Regions from separate parts of the Pseudocitrobacter cyperus genome, predicted to be linked through region 1. Evidence: riboswitches for the same ligand, from Rfam matches in the RefSeq annotation. Region 1 holds a riboswitch; each other region holds the start of a gene.
The links. Region 1 has a riboswitch for thiamine pyrophosphate ahead of thiC (phosphomethylpyrimidine synthase ThiC). Riboswitches for the same ligand answer to the same signal wherever they lie in the genome.

Region 1 (7,941 bases):
GGCACACGGCGACCGTCGTTTTCACGCAGCAGGCCATCGACAATTTTGTGCATGTAGTAGAGCGAGAACTGTTGGTAGTCGCGCCCGGTGAGCACGCCGCCCCAGGTGTCGAAAATCATCACCGACTGCGCGCCAGCTTCAATCTGCGCATTCAGGTAGAGGGTGACGCTTTTCGCCAGCTTATCGAGCAACAGATGCAGCGTTTGCGGTTCGGCATACATCATCTTTTTGATAACGGTAAACGCTTTGCTACTGCCGCCTTCGACCATATAGGTCGCCAGCGTCCACGGGCTGCCGGAGAAACCAATCAGCGGCACTTCGCCTTTCAGTTCGCGGCGGATCGTGCGCACCGCGTTCATCACGTAACCCAGTTCACCTTCTGGATCAGGGATCGGCAGCTTATCGACATCCGCTTTACTGGTAATCGGTGAGGTAAAGCGTGGGCCTTCACCCGCTTCAAAATAGAGCCCGAGTCCCATCGCATCCGGGATGGTCAGAATATCGGAGAACAGAATAGCCGCATCCAGCGGGTAACGGCGCAGCGGTTGCAGCGTTACCTCACAGGCCAGTTCGGCATTTTTGCACAGGGACATAAAATCCCCGGCCTGAGCACGGGTGGCTTTATACTCCGGTAAATAGCGGCCCGCCTGGCGCATCATCCAGACAGGGGTGACATCTACAGGCTGACGCAGCAGCGCACGCAGGTAACGATCGTTTTTAAGTTCGGTCATTTTTCCATTCCTTGAGCTCTTTCACGCCAGTGTAACATGAGTGTCACTCATACTCTGCCCGGCAGAGTGCGACAGTGTCTTCGATAAGCCGACGTGCGACGGTTCCTGGCGGCGGCAAAAGCGGTAAATCGTCATAGCGATACCAGTTAGCTTCCAGCAGCTCTTTCGGGTCGATCGCGATATCGCCGCTGTCATATTCGGCCATAAACGCGGTCATCAGCGATTGCGGGAATGGCCATGGCTGGGAAGTGACATAACGCAGGTTTTTGATTTTTATACTGCTCTCCTCCATCACTTCACGCGCGACGGCCTGCTCGAGCGTTTCGCCCACTTCGACAAACCCGGCCAGTACGGTATGTATGCCATTGCGATGACGGGTATGTTGGGCCAGCAGAATGGAATCATCACGGCGGATAGCGACGATAATGCAGGGGGCGATTTGCGGGTAGTAGCGTTGGCGGCAGTGGCCGCAGAGCATTGCCCACTCGGTTTTACTCGGGTGCATGGTATGCCCGCAGTAGCCGCAGAATTTATGCGAGCGGTAGAACTCCGCTAACTGCACGCCACGCCCGGCCAGTTGAAACAGGCCCGCATCCTGGTCGAGAATTTGCCGCAGCGAGCCCATATCATGGCGACGTGGTTGCTGAATCAGCCACACCGGCGAGCCTTGCCATTCACCAATCCGCAGCGCGCGTTGCCCCGCAAGATCGAAATTTCCCGCTTCGCCCCAGGGTAATTCACCGCCCGGCAACCATAATTTTTGCTCATGGCTGACGACCCACCAGCCGATGTCTAATTTTTCAATTATACGATCCATATCTATTGCACTACCTTTGCTTCACTGGCATGTTATTTACATTATCGTTACATCTTAGTGCGCAGTCTTTAAACCCACTTGTGCGGAGTCAATCACATGTTAAACCAGCTCGAAAGCCTGACGGAGCATGTTGGAGGCAGTAACAAACTGGTCGACCGCTGGCTCAACATACGCAAGCAATTGCTTGTCGCTTATTCCAACCTGATTGGGATTAAGCCTGGCAAAGAATCGTTTATACGGCTGAATGAAAAAGCACTGGATGATTTTTGTCAGCGACTGGTGGACTACCTCTCCTCCTGTCACTTCAGTATTTATGAACGCATTCTCCATAAATTGGAAGGCGACAATGCGCTTTTAACCGCCACCAAAATCTGGCCCAGGCTGGAAGCCAATACCCAGTTAATTATGGAATACTACGACTCCAGCCTGGAGACGGCCATCGATCACGATAATTGCTTTGAATTTCAACAGGCGTTGTCGGATATCGGCGAAGCGCTGGAGGCGCGTTTTGAACTCGAAGATAAGCTAATTATGCTTGTGCTGGATGCAATGCACGAGAATGGCGGGATCAAACGTCCCGCTTGAGATTTTACGCATTAACGCGTAGTTTACATTCATTGCCCCTTTAGAGGGGCTACATCTTGTCGGAGTGCCACGTGTGAAAGCACAGGCTGAGACCGTTAATTCGGGATCCGCGGAACCTGATCAGGCTAATACCTGCGAAGGGAACAAGAGTAATTTAGTTTTATGCCTTTGCCTTCACGGGCGCTGTGCAGCCATTACTCCATCCGTCGTCTGACAAGCCATATCCTTTCAATCTGGTATGCGCTATGTCTACAACAAAACTAACCCGCCGCGAACAACGCGAACAGGCTCAACGCTTTATTCATACTCTGGAAGGCACTGCTTTCCCTAACTCGCGCCGTATTTATCTTACAGGCTCACAGGCTGGCGTGCGCGTCCCCATGCGCGAGATCCAGCTAAGCCCGACGCTCATCGGCGGAAGCAAAGAGAACCCGCAGTTCGAAGAGAACGAAGCGATTCCGGTTTACGATACATCTGGCCCCTACGGCGACCCGGCAGAAACGATTGATGTTCGCCAGGGGCTGGCAAAACTTCGCCAGCCATGGATTGATGCGCGTGCAGATAGCGAAACGTTAACAGCGCGCAGCTCCGCCTATACCCAGTCACGCCTGGCAGATGAGTTTCTCGATGCGCTGCGCTTCACCGGCCTGCTGACACCAAAACGTGCGCGACCCGGCAAACGCGTCACCCAACTGCACTATGCGCGCCGGGGGGTAATCACCCCGGAGATGGAGTTCATCGCCCTGCGCGAAAACATGGGGCGCGAGCGTATTCGCAGCGAAGCGCTGCGTCAGCAGCATCCGGGGCAAAGTTTCGGTACGTTGCTGCCGCCAAATATTACGCCTGAGTTCGTGCGCGCCGAAGTGGCGGCTGGTCGGGCGATAATCCCGGCCAATATTAATCATCCGGAATCAGAACCGATGATCATCGGGCGCAACTTCCTGGTGAAGGTGAACGCCAATATTGGCAACTCGGCAGTCACCTCCTCTATTGAGGAGGAGGTGGAAAAACTGGTGTGGGCGACACGCTGGGGAGCCGATACGGTGATGGATCTCTCAACGGGTCGCTACATCCATGAAACCCGCGAGTGGATCCTGCGCAACAGCCCGGTACCGATTGGCACAGTACCGATCTACCAGGCGCTGGAGAAGGTCAACGGGATCGCTGAAGATCTCACCTGGGAAGCGTTCCGCGACACACTGCTGGAGCAGGCGGAACAGGGCGTCGACTACTTTACCATTCATGCGGGCGTACTGCTGCGCTACGTGCCGATGACCGCCAAACGCCTGACGGGGATTGTGTCACGCGGCGGATCGATCATGGCGAAATGGTGCCTGTCGCATCATCAGGAAAACTTCCTCTATCAGCACTTCCGCGAAATCTGTGAAATCTGTGCGGCCTATGATGTCTCGCTGTCACTGGGCGACGGCCTGCGCCCGGGCTCCATTCAGGATGCTAACGATGAAGCTCAATTTGCCGAACTGCATACCCTGGGTGAGCTGACGAAAATCGCCTGGGAGTATGACGTACAGGTGATGATTGAAGGCCCCGGCCATGTGCCAATGCAGATGATCCGCCGCAATATGACTGAAGAGCTGGAACACTGCCACGAAGCGCCTTTTTATACACTCGGGCCGCTCACCACCGACATTGCCCCTGGTTACGACCATTTCACCTCCGGGATTGGCGCGGCAATGATTGGCTGGTTCGGCTGCGCCATGCTCTGTTATGTGACGCCAAAAGAGCACCTTGGCTTACCCAACAAAGAAGACGTAAAACAAGGGCTTATCACATATAAGATAGCCGCCCATGCGGCAGACCTGGCAAAAGGCCATCCCGGCGCGCAAATTCGCGATAACGCCATGTCGAAAGCGCGCTTTGAATTTCGCTGGGAAGATCAGTTCAACCTCGCCCTCGACCCCTTCACCGCCCGTGCGTATCACGATGAAACACTGCCGCAGGAATCTGGCAAGGTTGCTCATTTCTGCTCCATGTGCGGCCCCAAATTCTGTTCCATGAAAATCACCCAGGAAGTGCGCGATTACGCAGCGCAACAAGCCGTGGAGGATGGCATGGCCGGGATGTCCGGGCAGTTCCGCGCCCGGGGTGGCGAAATTTATATCCCTCAGGAGAATCAATAATGTATCAGCCCCATTTTCCCCCGGTTCCTTTCCGTTTAGGTCTCTATCCCGTTGTCGATAGCGTGGAGTGGATCGCACGTTTGCTGGAAGCCGGTGTGCGCACAATCCAGCTACGCATAAAAGATAAGCAGGATGATGAGGTAGAGGCTGATGTCATCGCCGCCATCGCGTTGGGTCGGCGCTATAACGCGCGTTTGTTTATTAATGACTACTGGCGTCTGGCGATTAAACACCAGGCTTATGGCGTGCATCTGGGGCAGGAAGATCTGGAAACGACCGATCTCGATGCGATTCGCGCAGCCAACTTACGGCTTGGCGTGTCGACCCATGATGATATGGAAATTGACGTCGCGCTGGCGGCGCAGCCTTCCTACATCGCCCTTGGCCACGTATTCCCCACGCAAACCAAGCAGATGCCTTCCGCGCCGCAGGGGGTGGAGCAACTCGCCGTACATATCTCACGGCTGGGAGATTACCCGACGGTTGCCATTGGCGGTATCAGCCTTGAACGCGCCCCAGCGGTGCTGGCGACCGGCGTCGGCAGCATCGCTGTCGTGAGTGCGATTACGCAGGCCGCAGACTGGCGCGACGCCACCGCAAAGCTACTGGCGCTGGCAGGAGTGGGCGATGAATGATCGCGATTTCATGCGCTACAGCCGCCAGATGTTACTGGAGGATATCGCCGTGGAGGGCCAGCAAAAATTGCTCGCCAGCCGGGTGCTTATCGTCGGGCTCGGCGGGTTGGGCGCGCCTGCGGCGCTCTATCTTGCCGGCGCGGGCGTCGGCACATTAGTGCTTGCCGACGATGACGAAGTCCATCTCAGCAATCTTCACCGTCAGATTACGTTTACCACGCACGACATCGCCCGCGCCAAAGCGGATGCGACACGCGAGCGACTGGCCGCATTAAACCCGGATATCACTCTCACAACGCTCACCCAGCGGCTGGCGGGCGATGCGCTCAGGCAGGCGGTACAAGAAGTGGATCTGGTGCTCGATTGCACCGATAACATGGCAACGCGCCAGGCGATTAACGCCGCCTGTGTGGCGCTGAACACGCCGCTGATCACCGCAAGCGCGGTAGGGTTCGGCGGGCAGATAATGGTACTGACGCCGCCGTGGACGCAAGGCTGTTACCGTTGTCTGTGGCCGGACGATGCCGAACCAGAGCGCAACTGCCGCACAGCAGGCGTCGTCGGCCCGGTGGTTGGCGTAATGGGGACATTGCAGGCGCTGGAAGCCATCAAGCTGTTAAGCGGTATGCCCACCAGCAATACCTTACGTCTGTTTGACGCCCGCGCGCACCAGTGGAGAAACCTGGCGCTGCATCGCGCGGCGGGCTGCCCGGTTTGTGGAGGTCGCCATGCAGATTCAGTTTAATGACGAACCCATGCAGTGCGCGGAAGGACTCTCCGTCACCGCCCTGCTCACCAAACTGGAACAGTTAAAACCGGGCGTCGCGCTGGCGCTCAATCAGCAAATCCTGCCGCGCGAGCGTTGGGAACATCACATTGTGCAGGACGGCGATCAGATCCTGCTTTTCCAGGTTATAGCCGGGGGCTGACATGTTACGTATTGCCGATAAAATCTTTGATTCTCATTTATTTACGGGTACCGGAAAATTCGCCTCATCGAAGATGATGGTCGATGCGATTCGCGCATCGGGTAGTCAGTTGGTCACGCTGGCAATGAAGCGCGTCGATTTACGCCAGAATAACGATGCCATTCTGCAACCGCTGCGCGAAGCGGGCGTCACGCTGTTGCCGAATACCTCCGGCGCGAAAACGGCGGAAGAAGCGGTATTCGCCGCGCAGTTAGCCCGGGAAGCGCTGGGGACAAACTGGCTGAAGCTGGAAATTCACCCTGACGCACGCTGGCTGTTGCCCGACCCGATCGAAACCCTGAAAGCCGCTGAACTACTGGTGAAAGAGGGTTTTGTGGTGCTGCCCTATTGCGGCGCAGATCCGGTGCTGTGTAAGCGTCTTGAAGAAGCGGGATGCGCCGCCGTGATGCCGCTGGGCGCGCCCATTGGTTCCAATCAGGGGCTGGAAACCCGCGCAATGTTAGAGATTATCATTGCGCAGGCGAATGTTCCGGTGGTGGTCGATGCAGGAATTGGCGTGCCGAGCCACGCGGCACAGGCGCTGGAAATGGGCGCCGACGCGGTTCTGGTGAACACGGCTATCGCAGTGGCTGATGATCCCGTGCTGATGGCACACGCGTTTCGCATGGCGGTCGATGCCGGTATCCTGGCGCGACAGGCCGTTCCGGGTTCACGCAGCACTCATGCCATCGCCACCAGCCCGTTAACCGGTTTTCTGGAGGCCAGTGCATGAATACCTTTAGCGATCGCTGGCGTGAACTCAACTGGGACGATCTGCGCCTGAAAATCAGCAGCAAAACCGCTGCTGACGTTGAGCGCGCGCTGGCCGCCCGCCATCTGACGCGCGACGATATGATGGCGCTGCTCTCCCCCGCCGCCGCCGATTATCTTGAACCGCTGGCGCAGCGGGCACAGCAACTCACCCGTCAGCGCTTCGGCAACACCGTCAGCTTTTACGTTCCACTGTATCTCTCGAATCTGTGCGCCAACGACTGTACCTACTGCGGTTTCTCGATGAGTAACCACATCAAGCGCAAGACGCTGGACGAGGCCGAAATCGCCAGGGAGTGCGCCGCCATCCGCGCGATGAATTTCGAGCATCTGCTACTGGTGACTGGCGAGCATCAAAATAAGGTCGGGATGGACTATTTCCGCCGCCATCTTCCCGCCATCCGCAGCCAGTTTTCATCTTTACAGATGGAAGTACAGCCGCTCTCCACCGAAGAGTACGCTGAACTGAAAACGCTGGGGTTAGATGGCGTGATGGTCTATCAGGAGACCTATCACGAAGCGCAGTATGCCCATCATCATTTGAAAGGGAAAAAGCAGGATTTCTTCTGGCGGCTGGATACGCCAGACAGGCTTGGCCAGGCCGGGATTGATAAGATCGGCCTCGGCGCGCTAATTGGTCTATCCGATAGCTGGCGCGTGGATTGTTTTATGGTGGCCGAGCATCTGCTGTGGCTGCAACATCATTACTGGCAAAGCCGCTACTCTGTCTCGTTCCCACGCCTGCGCCCCTGCGCGGGCGGCATCGAACCGGCATCGATTATGGATGAGAAGCAGCTTGTGCAGGTAATTTGCGCGTTTCGCCTCTTCTCGCCGGAAATTGAGCTGTCGCTCTCGACCCGCGAGTCACCGTGGTTTCGCGACAACGTCATTCCACTGGCGATTAATAACGTCAGCGCCTTCTCGAAAACGCAGCCTGGCGGATACGCCGACGATCATCCCGAGCTGGAGCAGTTTTCTCCGCACGATGCGCGCCGGCCAGAAGCGGTTGCCGATGCGCTACGCGAGCGTGGGTTACAGCCCGTATGGAAAGACTGGGATGGCTGGTTGGGACGCGCCTCGCAACCCTGAAGAGAGTGATGTAAGCCGATGAAAAGACTTACGTAGCCGATCGCAGGAAGCAACATTGTATATTGTCGTTAAAACCTCTACCGCATAGGCTTATCTGGTCAACAGGACGTTGACCAGGGCGGCTCTTTCTTCCTCTACCGCCCTGCCTCCGCACGACTTTTAAGATAATCGGTAGCTATTTTTGCCTTTCTGATTTGATTACCC
Region 2 (7,941 bases), on a different contig from region 1:
GCTGGTGAAAACACCGGCGTCGCCAGCCGCATATCCCACCTGTTCACGCAGCCATTCGATCAGCTTCATCTCAATGATGGTGGCCGACGGGCTCTGATCCCAGGAGTCCATGCTCTGGTTGGTCGCGTTAATCAGCACTTCCGCGGCCTGGCTAATCACCAGGCTCGGGCAATGAAGATGCGCAACACACTGTGCATGATGTACAGAAAGGCTGTCTTTGAGGAAATACTCAACTGCACGTTCGATAGTGGCCTGGTTACCCAGGCCCTCGTCGGTGAAGTTCAGGTTAATTCGCTCGCGCAACTGGTCAACCGTTTTGCCCTGATACATCTCAGGTTGTTTCAACCACTCAACGACCGCTTTGCTGCTTTGTTCAATGGCGTCCTGGTAAGCGTTGATGCTTTGCGCTGAACCGGACAGAATCGGATTATTATCTGACACGTTCATAGACTCCGATTAAACCGGCTTAATGCCAGCGCCCAGCAAGGCGTTCTCGAATTTATCGAGGAAGATTTCCAGCTCTGCGTTGGTGATCAGCAGAGACGGCAGCAGGCGCAGTACGCAACCGTTACGACCGCCGCGCTCCAGAATCAAGCCAGCTTCAAAGCATTTTTTCTGCAGCAGAGCAGAAAGTTCGCCATCCGCCGGGTAGCAACCCATGTGATCCTGCGCTTCATTCGGTTTAACGATTTCCAGGCCGATCATCAGGCCCAGACCGCGAACCTGGCCAATCACCGGGTAACGTTTTTGCAGGTCAGCCAGTTTACCTTTCAGCCACTCGCCCTGGGCGGCAACTTTATCAGCAATCTTCTCTTCTTTGAGGATCTTGAGCGTTGTCAGGCCGGTTGCCATCGCCAGTTGGTTACCACGGAACGTCCCCGTGTGGTGGCCAGGAGCCCAGGCATCGAACTGTTTTTTGATGCCGAGCACCGCCAGCGGCAATCCACCACCAACAGCTTTAGACATGACGATGATATCCGGCTCAATACCGGCGTGTTCGAAGGCGAACAACTTACCGGTGCGCGCAAAGCCTGCCTGAACTTCGTCGATAATCAACAGAATGCCGTGTTCCTCGGTCACTTTGCGGATGCGCTGCAACCACTCAACCGGAGCCGGGTTAACACCGCCCTCGCCCTGTACGGCTTCGAGGATAACGGCAGCCGGTTTACGAACACCGCTTTCAACGTCGTTGATCAGGTTTTCGAAATAGTACGTTAATGCTTTAACGCCAGCTTCGCCGCCGATACCCAGCGGGCAACGGTACTGATGCGGATAAGGCATAAACTGCACTTCCGGCATCATATTGGATACGGCTTCTTTCGGCGACAGGTTACCAGTGACGGAGAGCGCGCCGTGGGTCATCCCATGATAGCCACCGGAGAAACTAATGATGCCTGAACGGCCTGTCACTTTTTTCGCCAGTTTCAGTGCTGCTTCTACCGCATCGGCGCCTGACGGGCCGGTGAATTGAAGGCAATACTCTTTGCCCTGACCTGGCAATAAAGAGAGTAAATAAGATGAAAATTCATCTTTTAAAGGCGTGGTAAGGTCAAGCGTATGTAACGGTAAGCCGCTGCTGATGACACTTTGAATACTTTCAAGCACGTCGGGATGATTATGACCCAGCGCCAGGGTACCTGCGCCTGCCAGACAATCAAGATACTGATTATTCTCGACATCAGTGATCCAAACGCCCTGCGCTTTGGCAATCGCCAGCGGCAGTTTACGCGGATAGCTTCTGACGTTAGATTCAAACTCAGCCTGTCTTGCTAAAAAGGTATCATTGCTTTGTGGTAATGAATTAGCACTTAAAGTATCAATACGGACTTTATCCGTCATCATATCACTCCCACAACCTCGGGTATTATTAACGCCGGGTTGAATAAAAGGTTAAGGGGATTGCCTGTAAAAAAACGCGGCTAATATATGTTGTTTTAAGGAAGGACTCAATCATTTATTTTCGTGCGACTTTTTATGGGATTTTTCACCCTAATATCAGTGACTAAGCAAATCCTTACCCCCACTCCCGTCTTAAGTTTTGTTACTCTTTTACCCAATCAGTTACCAACGGTCAAAGTGCATACAAGCTGATGAAATCCATCGTTTTGGCATGGATTTATCCTAACTTTACAGTTTTTTACTATTAATAACCCCTGCGCAAAGGCCATAAGACATTCATTTACACTGGATTAATAAGAAACATAATAAAAACATCGATCCATAAAGACAAATCACTTACTATGGCGCGCTTATTTGCACTTCACGTAAATAAAGAACTAATGCGCATCACACCGATAACGCGTAAGAGGCAATACATGTTATCGACAACAGGATGTTTTTCCTGGGTTGTCATCAGAAATGTTCGCGGGCGGACATTTCGTAAGGCGAAGCTGCTTCCCTTATGCCGAGAATGAAAATTTTCTAGCCATCTTTGTATGGCGCCCTGATATGAGATTGTTATGACACGCATTTATCCACAATTCGTCGTTGCCAAATTTGGCGGTACCAGCGTTGCTGATTTTGACGCGATGAATCGCAGTGCCACTATTGTCCTTGCAGATGATCATGTTCGTCTGGTCGTTTTATCTGCCTCCGCCGGTGTTACAAATCTGTTAGTCGAACTTTCTGAAGGGCTGGAAAGTTGTGACCGTATGGATAAAATCGATACCCTACGCACTATCCAGTACAACATCATTTCCCGTCTGCAGCGGCCCTCCGTTATCAGTAAGGAAATTGATCATCTCCTTGAAAATATTGCTCACCTTGCCGAAATAGCCTACTCAACGCCTTGCTCGTCATTGAGCGATGAACTTGTCAGCCACGGTGAGCTTATGTCGAGTCTGCTGTTCACCGAAGTGCTGCGCGAACGCGGTGCAGAAGCGCAATGGTTCGACGCGCGCAAAGTTATTCGCACTAACAGCGATTACGGTTGCGCCGAGCCTATTGTCAGCCAGGTGGCTGAGCAGGCGGAAATCCATCTGCGCCCGCGCATTGAACAGGCGATTGCCATCACGCAGGGCTTTATTGGCAGCGATGATGCGGGTCATACGACGACGCTTGGCCGCGGCGGCAGCGACTACACCGCGTCTCTTCTTGGCGAAGCATTGCAGGCTGCGCGTGTAGATATCTGGACTGACGTCGCAGGCATCTACACCACTGACCCGCGTATCGTGAACCAGGCTCAGCGCATCGACCACATCTCGTTTTCTGAAGCCAGCGATATGGCCGCCTTTGGCGCCAAAGTGCTCCATCCGGCAACGCTTTTACCGGCGATGCGAAAAAATATTCCGGTATTTGTCGGCTCCAGTAAGAACACGGCAGCAGGCGGCACGCTGGTGCGTCGGGAAACAGAAAACCCGCCACGCTATCGCGCCATTGCCGTTCGCCGTAAGCAAACTCTGCTGAGACTGCACAGCCTACACGAACAGCCCGCCTACGCATTCTTTGCCGAAATGTTTGCCATTCTGGCCAACCATGAGGTTGCGGTGGATCTGCTTACCACTTCCGAGAATAGCGTTGCACTGGCGCTCGACTCCACGGGGTCGACGTCCGGGGAAGACCACACGCTGACCACTTCGCTGCTGACGGCACTCTCCTCTCACTGTCGGGTTGAAATTGAAACCGGTCTGGCCCTTGTTACGCTGATTGGCAACCAACTTCACCAGGAAACAGGCGTATGCCGGGACGCATTTAGCGGCCTTGCCGATCATGCAGTGCGCATGATTTGCCATGGCGCTTCAGATAATCATCTGAGCGTCTTGTTACCGGGGGAATCCGCCGATAGCGCCGTCATTGAACTGCACCGCAGGCTGTTTGAGTAAGACGCATTGGGGCGCTAACGCGCCCCTGTTCATTGCTGAAGCAGCAAGTTTCTTGTAACCTTCCCCGCTTCCAGGTCGCACTTCACTACCGGACGCCTCATGACAACTCACCGCTCCAACGATCCTTTACACGGCGTTACGCTCGAGATGCAGATAAATGCTCTTGTTGCCCGCTATGGTTGGGAACAACTGGCTAAACGGGTCAACATTAACTGCTTCAAAAAAGATCCCAGTGTGAAATCCAGTCTCAAATTTTTGCGACGCACCCCGTGGGCTCGCGCAGAAGTTGAAGCGCTTTATCTCGATTCACTGGAAGATAACACCGCTCCCGAACCCACGTTTAACCCGTGGTTGCAGGGACGTGACGATAAGATCTGATTCCCTTCCCCCGCAAATCGTAAGAGAATATCGCCACTCAAGGGACTAGTAGAAAACAGGCGTTTATGATCATCTCTTTGCGGGGCGTCTCCCCGGTCACTCAGGTTAAAAAAATTGGCACCCTGGTTGCCGCCGCTTTACTTGTTGTCAGTTGCTCTTCTAAACCGCCGAGTTCGCTGGTTACACCCTCTGGCAATCAATCACAGCCTTCGGTGAAGTCACCACAAAACAGTGAACCGATGCGCGGCGTTTGGCTGGCGACGGTCTCTCGCCTCGACTGGCCTCCGGTTAACACCGTGAATATCAGTAGCCCGGCCATTCGTATTAATAAACAGAAAGAAGCGCTCACCGCCAAGCTGGACAATCTTAAACAGCTCGGTATTAACACCGTGTTTTTCCAGGTCAAGCCAGACGGAACTGCCCTATGGCCATCAAAAATTTTGCCCTGGTCCGATACGTTAACCGGCAAAATTGGCGAAAACCCCGGTTACGACCCCCTGCAGTTTATGCTGGATGAAGCGCATAAGCGCGGCATGAAAGTCCACGCGTGGTTCAACCCCTATCGGGTGACGACAAATACCAAACCCTCGACGGTGGCGGAGCTTAATCGCACATTGTCGCAGCAGCCGGCCAGTATCTTTGTTTTGCATCGTGACTGGATCCGCACCTCCAGCGACCGTTTTGTGCTCGACCCCGGTATTCCTGAAGTCCGTGACTGGATAACCAGCATTGTGGCGGAAGTGGTGACAAACTATCCCGTTGATGGCGTGCAATTTGATGATTATTTCTATACGGAAACCCCCGGTTCTGCGCTGAATGATAACCAGACATGGCGCACATACGGGCAGCAATATGCCTCGAAAGCGGACTGGCGTCGTCACAATACGCAGAGCCTGATTGAGCAGGTTTCACACACCATTAAGCAACTGAAACCTGGCGTTGAGTTCGGCGTAAGCCCGGCGGGCGTCTGGCGTAACCGCTCTCACGATCCGTTAGGCTCAGATACGCGCGGGGCGGCGGCTTATGATGAGTCCTTTGCCGATACACGCCAGTGGGTGAAACTGGGTCTGCTGGATTACATCGCCCCGCAGCTATACTGGCCGTTCGCCCGGGATGCAGCCCGTTATGATGTGCTGGCTAAATGGTGGGCAGACGTCGTTAAACCCACCAATACGCGGCTATACATCGGGGTGGCGCTTTACAAAGTCGGAGAACCCTCCAGGAAAGAGCCCGACTGGGCGATTAATGGCGGTGTGCCGGAACTGAGCAAACAGATCGATTTAAACGAATCGATTCCCGGTATCAACGGCACCATCCTGTTCCGGGAAGATAATCTTAATCAGCCACAAACGCGTCAGGCCGTGAACTACCTCAAAACTCGCTGGGGACACTAATGCACGGAATCGATAACCCTCTGCTATGCTTACCCTGACATTCTTTACTGGAGAAAGGATATGGGACTGTTTAACTTCGTGAAAGAAGCTGGTGAAAAACTGTGGGATAAGCTGACGGATACGCATCAGGATCAGGGTGAAAAAGTGATGGAGCACCTGAAGAAACTTAACATTCCTGGCGCGGATAAGGTTCAGGTCACCGTGGTCGATGGCAAAGCCAGCGTCACTGGCGATGGCTTAACCCAGGAACAGAAAGAGAAAATCCAGGTGGCGATCGGTAACGTCGCGGGCGTCAGTGAAGTTGAGAATAACATTAAGGCGGCGGATACTTCCGATGAAGCGACGTACTACACTGTGAAATCCGGTGATACGCTGAGCGCCATTTCAAAGTCGGTTTATGGCGATGCCAATAAGTATAACGCCATTTTTGAAGCCAACCGCCCTATGCTCTCCCACCCGGATAAAATCTATCCTGGCCAAACTTTACGTATTCCTAAAATCTGATACCCCCCGCTTACCGGGAGAGCTACCCGGTAAGCCTCCTCTCTCGTTGTATTCACAAGCGAAATATCGTATAAAACCTCCTGTCCGAGGGGTGTCCAGAATGGGCTGAGATGGCGTAAGCCGAACCCTTAGAACCTGATCTGGGTCATGCCAGCGAAGGGACGGGTTAGCCATTTTTCTGTACAGCCATTCCTGTTCTTCCCTCATTGCGCCCGGATCTCCACTCATTACTGGAGGTCCCATGTCTTTATCGATGTTTGAAAGCGGTCTTTACGGACGCCTTCGCCAGCAGGCAGGTAGCCACTGGCGCGGTTATGTCGCCCATGATTTTGTGCAGCAACTTGGCGCGGGCACTCTGCCTGAGCCTGCGTTCCGCCGTTATCTGACCCAGGATTATCTGTTTTTAATTCATTTCGCTCGTGCCTATGCTTTGCTGGTGAGTAAGCTGCAAACGCCTGCACAGATGCGTGCCGCAAGCGCATCGTTGAACGCCATTCTGAATGAACTTCCCCTGCATCTCAGTTACTGCCAGCAATGGGGATTATCGGAATCGGATATCATCCAGGTCGAAGAGGCCGCAGAGACCATCAATTACACTCGCTATGTACTGGATGTCGGCCATTCCGGCGATGTGCTGGATCTGCTTACCGTCCTGATGCCCTGCGTTGCGGGCTATGCCGAAATCGGTCTGCGCCTTCTGAATGACCCCGCGACAGTTTTCGAGGGCAACCCTTACGGCCCGTGGATCCGCAACTACGGTGATGAAAGCTATCTTGCCGGTGTTCAGTCATCACTGACCCTGTTCGAAACCCTGGCGCAGCAACGCGGCGGCGACAGCCGTTTCGCCGAACTGACTACGCTTTTTACCACCGCAACCCGACTGGAAGGCGCATTCTGGCAGATGGGGCTGGATGCCAAATCATGATGGATGTGAATACATCACCGGCCATCAGAGTGGCTGATTTAACGTTACGCTATGGGGCTAAAACGGTATTTGAAAAGCTCAATATCGACATTCCGGCGGGACGTTTTGTCTCTTTATTGGGCGCGAGCGGTGCGGGAAAAACCAGTCTGCTGCGTATCGTCGCCGGGCTGCTGTCCCCTACGTCAGGCACAGTAACGGATGACAAAGGTCGCCCACTAAGCGGGCGGATCGCCTGGATGGGGCAACGCGATTTGCTCTATCCGTGGCTGACGATTGAACAGAATGTGTGTCTCGGTTCACGTCTGCGCGGCGAAAAAGCTGACCGTGAGCGTGCGCAATATCTGCTGGAGCGCGTGGGGCTGAGCGGCTGCGGCGCATCACTCCCTGAAACGCTTTCTGGCGGGATGCGCCAGCGCGCCGCGATTGCACGAACCCTCTACGAGCAACAACCCATCGTGCTGATGGATGAACCCTTTTCAGCGCTGGATGCCATTACCCGGGCAACCATTCAGACAATGGCCGCAGAACTTCTGGCCGATCGTACCGTGCTACTGATTACGCACGATCCTGCGGAAGCATGTCGCCTCAGCCATAAGATCCTTGTGCTATCGCAACATCCGGGTGGAATTGATGATACGAACTCGCCCGACGGATCTCCGCCACGCCAGATTGATGACCCTGCGGTCATCCAGAGTCAGAGTGCCCTGATGAGATTGTTAACCAGGAGCACACAATGAGCGTTCTTTCACGTATCTGGCGCGGGTTAACCCTGTTTATTGGGCTAATCGGTTTGTGGTGGCTGGCGACGCTGGGAGATATTCCTGCTTTTCTGCTCCCGTCCCCCGTCGCGGTGATCCAGGCGCTTCACGATAACGCCCGCTATCTGGGGTGGCACACGCTGATTACTCTTTCTGAAATC
Region 3 (7,941 bases), on a different contig from region 1:
GATCTCCTTCTGGCTTGGCTGGCGCTTTAAGAAGCCGCTGCATCGCTGGTCATTTATGAAGAAAAACAAGGCATTGCTGGATAAAACCGAGCATGCGCTGCATCAGCACAGCATGTTCACGATCCTGGTCGGACGTTTCGTCGGGCCGACGCGCCCGGTCGTACCGATGGTCGCCGGAATGCTCGATCTGCCGGTGTCGAAGTTTATTGTGCCAAATATTATCGGTTGCCTGCTCTGGCCGCCGGTCTACTTCCTGCCGGGGATCCTGGCGGGTGCGGCAATTGATATTCCTGCCGATATGCAAAGCGGTGGTTTCAAGTGGTTACTTCTGGCTGCGGCGCTATTGCTCTGGCTGGCGGCGTGGCTCTGCTGGCGTTTGTGGCGCAGCGGAAAAGCGGCGAAAGATCGCCTGACGGCGTATCTGCCTCGTCAGCGTCTGTTGTGGGTTGCGCCGTTGATATTGGGTATCGGCGTCGTGGCGCTGGTGGCGGCGATCCGCCATCCGTTGATGCCTGTTTACATTGATATTTTGCGCAAGGTGGTTGGGCTGTAGCCTGTTCTGCCGGATAGCGCTGGCGCCTGTCCGGCCTATGGTTTGTGGCTATCTGGCGCGTCGATGCCTAATAAATGCGATGCGCTGGCGCGCCCGCTCAATAACTGTGCTGTCTCACCATCCCATGCGATACGCCCGTCGGCGACCACCAGCGAGCGCGGCGCAATCTGCGATGCGTCCTCCACGCTGTGGGAAACCATTAATAACGTTATTTGCTCGCGTTCGCACACCTCTTTTACCAGCAGTAGCATCTCCTGACGTAACGCCGGGTCGAGGGCAGAGAAGGGCTCATCCAGCAGCAAAATCGGCTGTTGGCGTACCAGACAACGCGCCAGCGCTGTACGCTGGCGTTGCCCGCCGGAGAGTTCACCGGGCAAGCGCGTCATCAGCGATTCAAGCCCCATCTGTTGGGCGATAGCCTGTCGTTTCTGCTTTTGCACTGCGTTCAGCTTCAGCGATGGCGACATACCAAGCCCAATGTTCTGCTGAACGTTAAGGTGGCTGAACAGATTATTCTCCTGAAACAGCATTGATACCGGACGGCGCGCGGGCGGCGTATGCGTGTGCGTCTCGCCGTTGATCATAATCTCGCCGCTGGCGGGCGTCAGAAAACCAGCCACCAGATTAAGCAACGTGCTCTTCCCGGCACCGCTCGGCCCCAGGATGGCGATCATCTCACCCTGCGCGGCAGACAGGCTGAAGCGCATCGGTAAATGCTGGTAGAGCCAGGTGACATCATTAAGTTTTAGCATGGCGTCCCGGTAGTTTTTCAATCACGGTGAAGAGCAGAAAACAGAGTAACAGCAGAAGCAGGGCAGTAACCGCGCCATCCTGGCTGCGATAAGAGCCAATTTGCTGATAGAGATAGAACGGCAGCGTGCGGAAATCGTCGTTGCCGAACAGCGCCACCACGCCGAAATCGCCAATCGATAATACGCAGGCGAAAGCCAGCGCTTGTGCCAGCGGGCGTTTAAGGGCGCGCAGTTCAACGGCCTTCAGGCGATTGAAACCTTCCAGACCAAGTGATTCACACAGCGGCGTGTAGCGCACGGTAATATCGCGCATTGGCGTTTCCAGCACCTTCAGCGCGTAGGGGATCGCCATCAGCGCGTTGGCAAATATCACGATCCCATCGGCGGAATCGGGCAGGCCGATGGTATTGTTCAGCAGCAGGAAAAAACCGGTCGCGAGGACGATACCCGGCATCGCGAGGATTAACATTCCGCTCAGTTCCAGCGCCTGCCCGGCGAACAGCGCGTTACGCGCGCGCAACTCACGACTGCTCCACAATAGCATCATCGTCAGCACCACGCTCAGTAAGCCTGCGACAACGGCGATGCGCAGTGAAGTCCAGAGTGCCTGCCAGAGCACGGGCTGATAGAGCGTATTCAACATTGCCGGATTGACGCCATCGACGATCACCGCCAGCAGCGGCGGTAGCATCAGCAACAGGGTAAAGGTAATCAGCAGGCCATCGCTCAGGCGGCTGTGCAGGCGATCGTCCGGGTCGCGCCAGCCCTGCATCTGCGTATTACCGACGGCAATCGCCTTGCTCAGACGCTGGCTAATCAGCACCAGCGTCAGGCAGCAGGCCATCTGGATCAGCGCCAGCATCGCCGCCCGCGCCGGGTCATAATCAAAATTGAGCGCCTGGTAAATGGCGAGTTCTATGGTTGTGGCTTTCGGCCCGCCGCCCAGTGAAAGCACGGTGGCGAAGCTGGCGAAGCAGAGCATAAAGATAAGCGCGCTGATGGGCAGGATTTGCCGACGTAACCACGGCCATTCCACGAAGCGAAAGAAGTTAAACCCACGTATGCCGAGCTGGGCGGCAAGCTGACGTTGTTCGCCGGGGATCTGTTCCAGCGCCTGCAATAGCAGACGCGTCGCCATCGGCATATTGAAAAAGACGTGCGCCAGCAAAATGCCCTGTAAGCCGTAGGGCGAGAAGCGCCATTCCAGCCCCAGGGCGGCAAAAATCTGCGCCAGCCAACCCTGGCGACCGTAAACGCTCAGAATGCCGAATACCGCGACCAGAACAGGGAGAATTAACGTCATTGCGCACAGGCGCAGCAACAGTTCGCGGCCAGCAAAGCGGCGGCGATAGAGTGCGCGGGCGAGGAAAATGGCAGGCACAACCGACAGCAGCGCAGAGAGAAATGCCTGCCAGAAAGAGAAACGCACCACATGCCAGAGATAGCTATCGGCCAGCAGCGTATGCCAGCTTGCCTCCGGGGCGCTTAACCAGAGTGACAGAAACGCAGCCAGCGCCACAGCGACGATAAGCACCGCCGCTGTGAGGCCTGGCCAGAACCAGCCGGGAATTAACGGCTGACGGCGCGTTGCCATGCTGCAATCCAGTTCTGTCGTTCTGCGGCCACTTCCTGCGGAGTAAATTCCAGCGCGGTTTGCGGTTTGGCGAGCGCATCAAAACCCGCAGGCAGCGTTACTCCGGCCACCGGATACATCCAGTTGCCGGTCGGAATGGCCTGCTGGAACGCCGGAGATACCATAAATTTCAGGAATTTTTCTGCCAGTTCCGGCTGTTTGCTGGCGGCAGTGCGCGCTGCCACTTCTACCTGTAAATAGTGCCCTTCGGCAAACGGCGCGGCGGCGTAGTTGTCTTTTTTCTCTTCGATAATATGATACGCCGGGGAGGTGGTATAGCTCAGCACCAGGTCGCTCTCGCCTTTCAGGAACAGGCCGTAGGCTTCACTCCAGCCTTTAGTGACGGTGACGGTTTTTGCCGCCAGTTTTTGCCAGGCTTGCGGAGCATCATCGCCGTAGACTTTTTGCATCCACAGCAGCAGGCCAAGCCCCGGTGTGCTGGTGCGCGGATCCTGATAAATCACGCGCCATTTCTGATCGCTCTCAACCAGTTCTTTCAGGCTTTTCGGCGGGTTTTTCAGTTTGTTTTTGTCATAAACAAAGGCGAAATAGCCATAATCGAAGGGCACGAAGGTGTCATCGCTCCAGCCGCCGGGAACGTTAACGGCGCTTACCGGCACGCCGCTTTTAGCGAACAATTTTGTCTGGCTGGCGGCTTGCAATAGATTGTTATCGAGCCCCAGCACTACGTCAGCTTTGCTTTTTTTCCCTTCCATGCGCAGGCGATTAAGCAGGGAAACGCCATCTTCCAGAGCCACGAATTTCAGCTCGCAGTCACAGTCGGCTTCAAAGGCCTTTTTTACCACCGGGCCCGGGCCCCAGTCGGCAGCGAAGGAGTCATAGGTGTAAACCGTGAGCACCGGTTTGGCGAAAACTGGCATGGCGAGAAGCGCCAGCAGTGGCAGACATTTTTTTAACACTTTGCACCTCAGTAAGCAGGTGGCAAAGGATTTTGAGTTGGCCTCAAATCCCTCCGCCGGCGTTATCCGGATCAGGTTCGACGGGTATCTCTCAGCAAACTTCTGCACCCCGTTGAGTAGCTCGCTATTGTAATGATTACGTGAATAAATCAAAAGCGCTATGGATCCGGCGGAGCGAACCACGCGGATTTAAAGTCGAACCAGCCCAGCGTGTTCATTCGCACCCCGCGCATACTGCGTTGCCCCTGGATGCGCAGCCAGTGGTGGATGAGCGGCACAATCGCCTGCTGCTCCAGTAGCTGCTGGCACCAGGTCGGGAGATCCAGTTCACCCGCATGCCACTGACGAATGTCGCCCTGCCAGTCGCGCGCGATGCAGCGCTGAAGAAGCGGCACTTCACAGAGGTGGGCAAACAGGGAGAAATCCAGCGGCATGGTGAAATTAGCGCTGTTAAGCCACACATCGCTGACCACCTCGCCGCTGTGCCATTCGTCATAATCGATTTCATGAATTTCCAGTTTAACGCTATGTTCTGCCAGAAGTTTTTCCATAATTCTGGCAATAACCCGATGTTCGACGTGGTCGCGATAGAAACCGAGCGTAATGCGTTCCAGCCCGGCGGGTTTTTCGCTGATTTTTCTATGTGCGTGGTGCCAGCGCGGCAGCATGCCGTAGGCCGGGAACCAGTACTGCTGATACTGTTCAGAGGCGTGATAGAGCACATTCGCCGGGGAAAGTATGTGACTCAGCCAGCGGCGCACATTCTGATTAGCGCCGCGTGGTGAACGCGCGTCGAACAACAGATAGTAGCAGCCCTCTTCAAGACGGCTTTCGACGGCCTGCTCGCTTTGCGTGGTGCCCTGCAATGTGAGCCCGCAGCTAAGATCTTCCGCTACATCAGGGAGTACCCAAACATTCACTTCGTCTATTAATGCGCGAAACCCGAAGTATTCTTCGAAGGCATGTATTTTGAGCTGGTTCTGATTATTGCGCACTACCGCATAAGGGCCGGTACCAATCGGCTGATGGGCGAAATGGGGGAGTGAAGGCCATTCGCGCGGTAAAATCATCGCCGGTGTATGGCCCAGCAACCACGGCAGCCAGCGGTCGGCGTGGGAGAGATGGATATCCAGCGTCCAGGCGGTGGGAGAGACAATTTGCGTGATATGGGAGTAGAGCGGCAGAGCGTTAATACGCTCCAGCGAGCGGATAATGTCTTCCATCTCCAGCTCGCGGCCATTATGAAAATGAATACCTGGGCGCAAATAAAAGCGCCAGTGCAAAGGGGAAATCTCCTTCCAGTGGTGCGCAATGTCGGCTTCCAGTTCCCCATTTTCCTCATTTATGCGCGTCAGGGCGCTGAAAATCTGCCGGGCGATATGGGTTTCTGAACGGCGTAACGCCGTGCCAGGCAACAGATTTTGCATCGGGCGATAGTAGAGGACGCGCAGGATATGCCGCCCCTGGCGGAAGCTGCGCCCCAGATGCGAGACCAGCATTTGCCGCACCGTCGATTTATCACCAACCAGTTGCACCAGTTGGTCGATGCGATCCTGTTCCAGCAGGTCTTCTGCCCGCTGCTGCTGTAATGCCAGCCCGGTATAGAGAAAGGTTAAACGTGACCGTTTACCGCGCCCGGCCTCGGCTTCCCAGGTCAGCCAGCCGCGCTCTTCCATGGTGTTTAACAGGGTGCGCATGTGGCGGCGTGAACAGCTCAGTAGCTCCGCCAGTTCGTTCAGCGTCGTTTCCTGCGCCTTGCCATCGCAGCATTGCCACAGCCGGATGAATTGTTGTTGCAGTCGACCAGAAGGCATAAAAGGGGAACTCCTGACAAAAACTCAGCAATTTATTAATCCCTATATTAAGCCAATAATCAGTTTCGATGAAGCGGGGAGGTGAATATGAAGAGGTCAACCACACGTCAGTTCTATCAGTGCTATTTTCACGCGACACGCCATGTTTGCTGGCTGGCCCGCCAGATGGCAGGGATGCGGCTCAAAATGCTTGAAGATCTGATGCAGTGGGAGGTTACGCGCTCGACCTCTGAACACTAAATCGCCAAATCATGTGTGACTGAGTATTTGCCAGCAGGTATCATCTGCTGGCTTTTTTTATTTCTCGTGCGCTAAAGGATCTCTCATGCTCTGGATTATGACGATGGGACGACGTCTCAACGGTGTCTACGCGGCCTTTATGCTGGTGGCGTTTATGATGGGCGTTGCCGGGGCGTTACAGGCGCCGACGCTCAGTCTGTTTCTCAGCCGGGAAGTGGGCGCACAGCCGTTCTGGGTGGGGCTGTTTTATACGGTTAATGCTATCGCCGGGATCCTGGTCAGCCTGTGGCTGGCAAAACGATCTGACAGTCAGGGCGATCGTCGCAAGTTGATTATGTTCTGCTGCCTGATGGCGGTGGGAAATGCGCTGCTGTTCGCCTTCAATCGTCACTATTTAACCTTGATCACCTGCGGCGTGCTGCTGGCGTCTATCGCCAATGCCGCGATGCCACAGCTTTTTGCACTGGCGCGTGAGTATGCAGACAGCTCGGCGCGGGAAGTGGTGATGTTCAGTTCGGTGATGCGTGCGCAGCTTTCTCTGGCGTGGGTAATTGGCCCGCCGCTGGCGTTTATGCTGGCGCTGAATTACGGCTTTACGATGATGTTCGCGATTGCCGCCGGGATTTTTGCCATCAGCCTGGCGATGATTACGCTAATGCTGCCGTCTGTGGCGCGTGTTGAGCAGGCGGCGGACGTTGAAATCACCCAGGTCAGCGGCTGGAAAGATCCCAACGTGCGGATGCTGTTTATCGCCTCAACGCTGATGTGGACATGCAACACCATGTATATCATCGACATGCCGCTGTGGATCAGCAGCGATCTCGGCCTGCCGGATAAACTGGCAGGGATCCTGATGGGCACCGCAGCCGGGCTGGAAATTCCGGCGATGATCCTTGCGGGCTACTACGTTAAACGCTTCGGCAAGCGGCGGATGATGGTGACATCGGTAGCCTTTGGCGTACTGTTCTACGTGGGGTTGATTCTGTTCCACAGCGAAACGGCACTGCTGATTTTACAGCTATTTAATGCGGTGTTCATTGGCATCGTCGCCGGGATCGGCATGCTGTGGTTCCAGGATTTAATGCCGGGGCGCGCGGGGTCAGCGACAACGCTGTTTACCAATAGCATATCAACGGGCGTGATTCTGGCGGGGGTGATTCAGGGAGCCATCGCGCAGAGTTTTGGTCACGGGATGGTGTACTGGGTAATTGCCGCGATTTCGCTGGTGACGCTGTTTATGACCAGCCGGGTGAAAGACGTGTGATTCAGGTATGCCCTGCATGGAGGCAGGATGCTGGCTGTCATTATCTTGATGTATTCCGAATCGTCGTATCGGCCCACTTTTCTGCAGGAAAATGCCTTATCCTCTGGCTATTGCTTAAACATGAGCCAGAGGAAGGATGATGAATAAATTGCTGATTTTATCGTTGGTTATATCCATTTCGGCGATCTCCTGCGCCGAAGCGGCGTACCGTTCCTGCATGCTGAGTGGAGGGGAGGCCACGCACTGTTCGGGGCTCGCCAATGCCAACCATTTTCCGATTGAACAAAGCAATGGGCAATACCGGGATTGCCAGGTCGTTGGCGGAGATGTCACTGGCTGCTAAGGGCTATCAAATGTCAGCCATTTTCCGGTGAGGCAGAGCGGGGGAGAGTATCGTGATTGCGATATTGTGGGCGGAGAACCCGCCTCCTGCGTGGCGCTATCTGATGCGTCTGACTTTCCCGTTGAGAGATAAAATAAAAACCCGGTGCGGCTCTTTCACCGGGTTTTACTTACGTCAGGGAAGTACTAGCGCATAAACGCCGGCTGCTTATTCTCATACGCCGAAATGGCGTCTTCGTGTTGCAGCGTCAGGCCGATGCTGTCCAGGCCGTTCAGCATGCAGTGGCGGCGGAAGTCATCAATCTTAAAGCTGTAGGTTTTATCGCCCGCTTTCACCACCTGCGCTTCCAGATCCACCTCAAAGGTGATGCCCGGATTCGCCTGCACCAGCGCGAACAGTTCATCAACCTGTGCGTCACTCAG
Region 4 (7,941 bases), on a different contig from region 1:
GGGCTAGCTCCCGGCCATCACGCCGTCCTGGGGATTGAATAACCGTTAAGTTGGGTCGCATGCTTGCAATGAAAAATGGTTTGTGTAGCGCGTTATTAACAGGGGCATCTACTAATACTTTAGACTTAAATATTAATATATTTTCTGTGCGCTGATTTTTTAATTAAATGATTTTGAAGCTGTTGTTGTTTTTATTTATAGCGTCGCAGTGAATACCCCACATCAGTTTTTTTTGTATCATCTACACTCAAAAAAAACGGGTGGGAGGATGTATGGCGCAATTAGTGTTCGTGCATGGCGTCGCAACGCGTGATACTCAGGAGTATCGCACTGCGGTGCGTAACCGGGATAAACTTTTCCAGACTCTGCTTTTTGACAATGACCCTCTCAGAATCCATTCTCCGATGTGGGGAAAGTATATTCCGGAAATTAATCCTGATGTTTTTATGACAAATAAAGGGAGTGATACCTACGCTCTGAATATAGGTAAATCCATGGTAATGGGCGGGGGGCTCGCTGGAAATGGTAACGCCAAAAATGGCGACTCTGCTATTTCTATTGGTGCGATAGGTATTCAGGATCCCGTGGCGGCACTGGATGCAATTTGCTCCGAAATTGCTGATAAAGCAGAGCAGAATTGCGCCGAGTTCACCCCGGAGGAGATCTCCGTCTTTCGCAGGGCAACGAAACTGATTGCGACAGAAACGGCCAGCAGCGTATTTGCCGGTGATCTCAGCCCTGGTACCCTTGCCAGCCAGTTGAAAAAAGAGAGTCCTGCTAACCCTTTTGGCATTATCAGCAGTATCCAGGAGGCCGTTGAAAATGCAACTGACCGTGTGCGCAATGCAGCCTCAACGCTTGGTTTTGGCGCTGTTCGGGGCAAACTCTCTCCTGCGATCGGGCAATTCTTCGGTGACGTCTTTGTCTATCTCAAAAATGGGTCGCGGCGAAATGACATTCGCAATGAAATAGGCCAGGCATTGATCAGCGCTTATGAGGCGGCAAAAGCGGAAAAGGGCCCCCTCGTGGTTATCGGGCACAGTATGGGCGGGGTCATCCTCGTCGATATGTTGATTGAACCGGCAGCGGCAGGTCTGCCCGCAGATCTCAAGATTGATGCGCTTTTAACGGTCGGTTCACAGCCCGGTTTATTTATGTCACTCGATGTGCTGGCTAAAAACCCACTCATCCGTAAACCCGATTGCGTAAAACACTGGCTTAATGTTTTCGACCCCATTGATCCTTTAGCATTCAAAGCAAAACCCCTGTTCCAGGGCGTGGAGGATCTGGTATTCAATTCCATTACTGGCGTCGCGGAAGCACATTCTAAATATTTTCAACGACCACAATTTTACGCCCGTTCACGCGTGCGCCTTCAGGCATTACAGGTTCTGTGAGGTTTTCAATGACGCTAATACTGGATCGTCCCATTGTCGGCCCAAAGACCCATGCTTTCGTCATCGGCGTTGGGCATTATCCTGCTGCTGCGCAGGGGGTCTATGAAAAGCTTCGAGGCGTTCCTGATATCCCCAGCGCCGCAGACAGTGCCAAACTCATGTGTGACTGGCTCGTCGACAACAAGGACAGGCTGGCAGCACCTCTCGCAACGCTGGAAGTATTAATATCAGACCCGGCTCCGGGGGAAAACAGATACGCCTGGACGCAAGGCCCCGTCGACGCAGCAAATTACAGTAACGTTATGGACAGGGGGGAAAAGTGGATCGAACGACTCTCTGACGAGGGGTGTACTGCGTTTTTTTATTGCTGTGGGCATGGCGCTTCTCACCTCCAGCAGCCGATACTGTTTCTGGACGATCTGAATAAAGCTGCCCGGAATATCTGGACGCACGTCAATGTCAGCCTTCTTGCCTATTCGCTCAGGAAAATGCCCACGGTCGCCAGCGCAGTCATGTTTTCGGACTCCTGTGGCGAATATGTTCCCGAGCTGGAATTAGAAAGGAGAGTACAGGATTGTCGCTTTTTCAACGTTTCCCCTGCGGGGGCGACGCACAATCGTGTCGCACTCCTTTGTGCGGCTGCGGAAAAGGCGCTGGCGTATGAAGGTGCCGAGGCAGCGGACAGCGATCTCAGATTCGGGCGATTCACTCAGGCCGTGCTGAAAGGCCTGAGCGGATCGTCGGCCCGATGGCGGCGTGGCAGGTGGAGCGTCAGTTGTCGCGATCTCCTCGACGACCTGAAATCACTGCGTCGCGTCTTCTTTGGGCACTGGGAAGACCTGCCGTTTGAGCCTTACTACGCCGTTGCTCAAACGGACATGCTTCCTGTCGTTTTTCCCGACGCTACCCAATTCAGGTTGCCGCTTATTGTCATCACGGATCCGCCGGAGCGAATGCAGGATTATGCCTTCATCATCAGCCCGAAGAATGACCCGGCTTCACCGTGGTTACAGACTCGGGCGGCGGGAAATGCCGGTGCGTGGGCGACGACTGTTCCGCCGGGGCTGGAGGCGCTTTATGCCATTGCCGTCAGGGACAATAACCACTACACCTTATTGCTCCAGCCCAAGGAGCCCTTGTTTGATCAATGGGTAACTGTGCCATGAAAACAACGCTGCACTTCGAAGCTCCCGGTGATTTATCGGTTGGAACGGTCAGGATCACCGGGGAGGGGGAAACTATCGCCGACTGGGTCGCCACGCCTGACAATCGTATCTTTCGGCAGGATGATCTGAAATCCGGTATCTATTCGGCTGAGATAAGCCCGGCGGGCGTATCGCCGCAATCTGTTGTGTTTCAGGTAGAAGAAGGGAGAGTCAACAGCGTGGTGCTGCCTTCGTTTACTGCGCTCTCTTCATCTGGCAGTAAGACGAGCTTTTTTGATTCGACCAGTCAGCAGACGGTAGCGGAAGTCCCACCATCGATGAACCAGCAACTTCAGTCTATGTGGAGGATATTTGATGCCGATGAGAGCGAGACAGCCAGTCGCTCCCGGGAAAGTGATTTGGTATCTGAACACTTATCGAATGTTGCTCCTGACATTTCCCGCAAGAAAATACGTCTTTCTATTGGACTATCCGAGGAGAAAAACGGGCGTGAAACCTTTGGTCTCTTCAGCGGCCAATCGCGTATGGCGTTATTTCCCGGGCGGCTGGAAATCGAAATACCTGCCGATCCCTTGCGTAATCCCTGGGCCGGGCAGCGCGTCAGGCTCTCGGCTTCCAGCGAGGGGGTGCGTATTGAGAGATGTCTGCTTCCGCTCTATCAGGGAGGAACGAAAATTGTGCTTGTCGCCCCACCGTTTTCAGCCGCAGATATCGAGCTTAGTATTCTGCCTGTCGACCCACGTCTACGGGCGCTCATCCGCACCCTGGACGCCGGGACTTCGGCTGATGCTACCGCTGTTCGTGATGATATTCCTGGCCTGAGCGATCGCTGGACATTGCTGCGCGATGATGCGGATCCCTGGCGGGCAATGCTGGTCGGTCTGCTGGCGATTCGCTTTCCGGACATATTTCAGAGTATCGATCTTGCCTGGGCAGACGCGCTGGTTGAGCGCGCCAGTTGGGCGTTTGAGGCGCATGTCATTCGTGCCAGCCTGACGCTGAGCACGGCCAGCAACGCGTCGACGGCCTCTCTGGAGAAGACGGTTGAGCAGGCAATTACGTACCTGGCGCAAGCCCAGGTTGCCGGCTCTCCCTATTTTCGCTATACGAATCAGTTGTTTGCTGAGATGGCCTTAGGAATATCCGATTACCTTGCTAAAAGCAGTAGCGGGAAGATATCCCCCGCGGTGAAGCGGTTTTATCGTCTTTATAATCGCTGGCACAGGGAGCTTCCGCTGCAACGGGGCGCGGGCCCTACATTCACATGGCTCGCCCGGGATCAGGCCGCATTAAAAGAACATCACCTGCTGGTTCCCCACAGGAATCCGTCTGGTAGGCTTCGCACCCAGGATACCCTCGTCATATTCGAAGGTAGGGTAAGTGCAGGCCAGATAGAGATCATCGGCAAGGACAACTCACCGGCTCATCCCCCGGAAGATTACGATAAGGTGACTTCCTCATCCTGGTTCTCTGTTGGCCCTGATGACGCTATCGATCTCCCCGCGTTCAGGCGCCCGCCAGGCCCGGATGATGATCCCAACAAGGGGCGTTTTGGCGGGGAAGCGAGGCAGGGCGGTTTTCGGATCGCGGCGGCGTTCTCGGCTTCGAAACGACAAAACTGGGTTAACGTTGCGCTGATCGTTGAGGCAGATAGCGCAGAGCGTGTGGCGCTCGGCGATTTCGCGTGGTTTGTGCTCCATCCTACTTTTTCACCTTCGATAATGAAAGTCGCTTTCCGGGGGCGCAGAGCGCAATTGCGCCTGCAGGTATGGGGCGGCTTCACGGTTGGGGTATGGTTGCCGAAAACCGGGGATGAACTTGAAATCGATCTCGCGAGCATTCCTGATGCGCCAAAAATCGTAAAAGAGCGCTAATGCCCGTGGTGTTGGGCTTTTGCCGTTTACAAGACGATCTGCGGGCATTACTATCGACACTGATTTTAAATGACTCGGGGTGCCCTTCTTTGTGAAGGCTGAGAAAAACCCGTACCACCTGATCTGGATAATGCCAGCGTAGGGAAGTCAGAGACCATCCGGTCATTGCTTCTGAACGTCCTGGCAGGAGCAAACCATGCAAGCAGAGCCGCTTAGTCCCGCGCAAATTGCGCATTCGCTACATCTTTTCCGCCAACACGCCCCCCTGGTTCACTGTATGACTAACGATGTCGTGCAGACCTTTACCGCCAATGTTCTGCTTGCCCTGGGGGCATCGCCCGCGATGGTGATCGATGCGCAGGAAGCCGCGCAGTTCTCTGCGATTGCCGATGCGCTGTTGATAAACGTCGGTACGCTGACTCAGCCGCGCGCGCAGGCAATGCATGCCGCCGCGCTGAGTGCGAACCAGTCAGGCAAACCCTGGGCGCTTGACCCGGTGGCGGTGGGCGCGTTGACGCTGCGCACGGAATTTTGTCAGCAACTTTTAAAGTTAAAACCTGCCGCTATTCGCGCTAACGCCTCAGAAATTATGGCGCTTGCCGGAATCAGCGCGGGCGGGCGCGGCGTGGACACAACCGACACTGCGGCCGCGGCACTGCCTGCCGCACAGGCGCTGGCGCGTCAGATCAACACCATTGTGGCGGTGACGGGCGAAGTGGATTACATCACTGATGGTCAACGTGTTGTCGCCGTTACGGGCGGCGATCCGCTGATGACTCGCGTGGTTGGAACCGGATGCGCGCTATCGGCGGTGGTTGCCGCGAGTTGTGCGCTGCCGGGCGACAGGCTCGATAATGTTGCTGCCGCCTGCGCCTTTATGAAGCGGGCGGGCGCACAGGCCGCCGCAGGGAAGGGGCCTGGCAGTTTTACCCCGGCTTTCCTCGATGCGCTGTATGCACTCAACGGGGAGGCGCTGGCATGAAACGGATTAACGCATTAACGATAGCCGGTACTGACCCAAGCGGCGGTGCGGGGATTCAGGCTGATCTGAAAACGTTCTCGGCGCTGGGCGCATACGGCTGTTCGGTGATCACGGCGCTGGTGGCGCAAAATACGCATGGAGTGCAGTCGGTCTACCGTATTGAACCCGATTTTGTCGCGGCGCAACTGGATTCAGTCTTTAACGATGTGCGCATTGATACCACCAAAATCGGCATGCTGGCGGAAACGGATATTGTGGAAGCCGTGGCGGAGCGTTTGCAGCGCCACCGTGTGGAAAACGTGGTGCTGGATACGGTAATGCTGGCGAAAAGCGGCGATGCGCTGTTATCCCCGGCAGCGGTGGAAACTCTGCGTAAACGCCTGCTGCCCCAGGTCTCGTTAATCACGCCAAACCTGCCGGAAGCCGCGGCGTTGCTGGATGTTCCCCATGCGCGCAACGAACGGGAGATGCTCGAACAGGGACGCGCGCTGCTGACTATGGGGTGTGGTGCCGTGTTGATGAAGGGCGGTCATCTGGATGATGCCGAAAGTCCTGACTGGCTCTTTACCCGCGAGGGTGAACAGCGTTTTACCGCGCCGCGCGTACAGACTAAAAACACCCACGGTACCGGTTGTACGCTCTCTGCCGCGCTGGCGGCGCTACGTCCGCGTCATCGCAGTTGGGGTGACACGGTGCTGGAAGCTAAAACCTGGCTCTCCGCCGCGCTGGCGCAGGCCGATACGCTGGAGGTCGGCAGCGGGATTGGCCCGGTGCACCATTTCCATGCCTGGTGGTAATGTTCACTGCTATTTCCTCTGCCAGAGCGTACTCTTCCGGGCTATACTGGCCTGGGGCCTATTGCAGAGAAAGATAAATGGAACAAGCACATACCCGGTTGATTGCGCAGCTCAATGAGCGAATTGCCGCGGGCGATAATATGCCGCTCTACCTTAAGTTTGCTGAAACGGTAAAAAATGCCGTGCGCAACGGTGTGCTGGAGCACGGCAATATTTTGCCCGGCGAGCGCGACCTGAGTCAGTTAACCGGTGTGTCACGCATTACAGTACGCAAGGCGATGCAGACGCTGGAGGATGAAGGCGTAGTGACCCGAGCGCGTGGCTATGGTACGCAAATCAATAATATTTTTGAATATTCTTTGAAAGAGGCGCGCGGTTTCTCTCAGCAGGTGGTGCTGCGCGGCAAAAAGCCGGACACGCTATGGGTTAACAAAAGAGTTGTTCCCTGCCCGGAAGAGGTGGCGACACAACTGGCCGTCGCCCCGCAAAGTGATGTTTTTCTTCTCAAGCGGATCCGCTATGTGGATGATGAAGCGGTCTCTATCGAAGAATCATGGGTGCCTGCGCAGTTAATCCATGATGTTGATGCCATCGGTATTTCTCTGTACGACTATTTTCGTAGTCAGCATATTTTCCCACAGCGTACATGCTCTCGCGTCAGCGCCCGAATGCCAGATGTTGAATTTCAGTCGCATATCAAAATGGATGAAAAGATCCCCGTTCTGGTGATCAAACAGGTGGCGCTCGATCAGCAGCAGCGGCCGATTGAATACAGCATCAGCCACTGCCGCAGTGATTTATACGTCTTTGTGTGCGAGGAGTAGTTCGTCGCGGGTTGGGCTGCAATCACCGCCTCGATGAGCGACGACCCAGGATGCCACCGCGTTGCCCAGCCGTACCGATTCGCTTAGCGTCCAGCCCGATGCCAGACCAGCCAGCGTGCCGCCGGCGTGACTATCTCCTGCGCCAATGGTATCGGCAACCACGACCGGGAAGGGGGCGACCAGCCCCTGTTCCTGTTGACTGAAATACCATGCGCCCTCTTTATCGTGCCGTACAATTAGCGGTGTGGCGAACGTCTCCAGCCACGCTGATCCCAGTTGCCGGGGTTCCATTGGTAAATTAAAGCGCGCAGCGGCAATCTCTGCCTCCTGACGATTCAGGGAAATAATCGGTTTGCAGGCCATAATCCGCTGCATTAATGCATCGGGAATATCGGCAATGCGTGGGCCAAAATCAATAAACGGCGTCACCCCGGTTAAGCTTTCCAGCCAGCTCACCAGCACCTCGCCACAGGGCGAGGAGAGTTGATAACCTGAAAGCGAAATCAGGCTGTGTGGCGCCACAGTAAGCTGCGCCAGCCAGTCAGGATTCCACAAATTTTCCACGCCGCTGAACGACATAAACGTCCGTTCGCCATCCGGTTCAACCAGCGCCAGGCACCAGCCGTTATCGCCCTGCACATCATCAAGGCAACTCACTAACCCTTCGCGGGAGAGATTATTGCGGATGATCTCTGCCCATACGCCCTGACCCAGCGGCAGCGCATTACTGGCCTGCATGCCCAGCCGTTTAAGGGCGACGGCGATATTCAGCGCACAGCCGCCAATGTTGACGCCCTGCTGTTGCAGTTCGATATCGCAACCGCGCCAGGGAAGGGCATAAGCGTCGGCAATCACATCGATCACCGCCGCGCCGACGACGGTAATTGGCCGCTGGTTGCCC

Region 2: another riboswitch for thiamine pyrophosphate. It lies ahead of tenA (thiaminase II); the one in region 1 lies ahead of thiC (phosphomethylpyrimidine synthase ThiC).
Region 3: another riboswitch for thiamine pyrophosphate. It lies ahead of thiB (thiamine ABC transporter substrate binding subunit); the one in region 1 lies ahead of thiC (phosphomethylpyrimidine synthase ThiC).
Region 4: another riboswitch for thiamine pyrophosphate. It lies ahead of thiM (hydroxyethylthiazole kinase); the one in region 1 lies ahead of thiC (phosphomethylpyrimidine synthase ThiC).

What each region holds. Positions count from the first base shown of each region.
Region 1 covers NZ_JAYMYY010000013.1:16,587-24,527, reverse strand. Annotated here, with positions in the region: gene hemE (uroporphyrinogen decarboxylase) at 1-731, opposite strand, end outside; gene nudC (NAD(+) diphosphatase) at 775-1,548, opposite strand; gene rsd (sigma D regulator) at 1,645-2,133, shown strand; TPP riboswitch at 2,184-2,293, shown strand; gene thiC (phosphomethylpyrimidine synthase ThiC) at 2,379-4,274, shown strand; gene thiE (thiamine phosphate synthase) at 4,274-4,909, shown strand; gene thiF (thiazole biosynthesis adenylyltransferase ThiF) at 4,902-5,654, shown strand; gene thiS (sulfur carrier protein ThiS) at 5,638-5,838, shown strand; gene thiG (thiazole synthase) at 5,840-6,610, shown strand; gene thiH (2-iminoacetate synthase ThiH) at 6,607-7,737, shown strand.
Region 2 covers NZ_JAYMYY010000001.1:503,207-511,147, forward strand. Annotated here, with positions in the region: gene VSR74_RS02465 (pyridoxal phosphate-dependent decarboxylase family protein) at 1-447, opposite strand, end outside; gene VSR74_RS02470 (diaminobutyrate--2-oxoglutarate transaminase) at 457-1,842, opposite strand; gene lysC (lysine-sensitive aspartokinase 3) at 2,460-3,821, shown strand; gene VSR74_RS02480 (VF530 family protein) at 3,921-4,199, shown strand; gene VSR74_RS02485 (glycoside hydrolase family 10 protein) at 4,265-5,593, shown strand; gene lysM (peptidoglycan-binding protein LysM) at 5,654-6,097, shown strand; TPP riboswitch at 6,175-6,276, shown strand; gene tenA (thiaminase II) at 6,339-7,022, shown strand; gene VSR74_RS02500 (ABC transporter ATP-binding protein) at 7,019-7,759, shown strand; gene VSR74_RS02505 (ABC transporter permease) at 7,756-7,941, shown strand, end outside.
Region 3 covers NZ_JAYMYY010000002.1:156,272-164,212, reverse strand. Annotated here, with positions in the region: gene VSR74_RS09555 (DedA family protein) at 1-553, shown strand, start outside; gene thiQ (thiamine ABC transporter ATP-binding protein ThiQ) at 589-1,305, opposite strand; gene thiP (thiamine/thiamine pyrophosphate ABC transporter permease ThiP) at 1,292-2,899, opposite strand; gene thiB (thiamine ABC transporter substrate binding subunit) at 2,875-3,858, opposite strand; TPP riboswitch at 3,889-3,980, opposite strand; gene sgrR (HTH-type transcriptional regulator SgrR) at 4,017-5,672, opposite strand; gene sgrT (glucose uptake inhibitor SgrT) at 5,760-5,912, shown strand; gene VSR74_RS09525 (sugar efflux transporter) at 5,998-7,176, shown strand; gene VSR74_RS09520 (hypothetical protein) at 7,313-7,519, shown strand; gene leuD (3-isopropylmalate dehydratase small subunit) at 7,705-7,941, opposite strand, start outside.
Region 4 covers NZ_JAYMYY010000004.1:249,271-257,211, forward strand. Annotated here, with positions in the region: gene VSR74_RS15015 (LysR family transcriptional regulator) at 1-7, shown strand, start outside; gene VSR74_RS15020 (alpha/beta fold hydrolase) at 336-1,397, shown strand; gene VSR74_RS15025 (hypothetical protein) at 1,406-2,563, shown strand; gene VSR74_RS15030 (pYEATS domain-containing protein) at 2,560-4,437, shown strand; TPP riboswitch at 4,503-4,599, shown strand; gene thiM (hydroxyethylthiazole kinase) at 4,634-5,419, shown strand; gene thiD (bifunctional hydroxymethylpyrimidine kinase/phosphomethylpyrimidine kinase) at 5,416-6,216, shown strand; gene VSR74_RS15045 (GntR family transcriptional regulator) at 6,294-7,040, shown strand; gene VSR74_RS15050 (PfkB family carbohydrate kinase) at 7,014-7,941, opposite strand, start outside.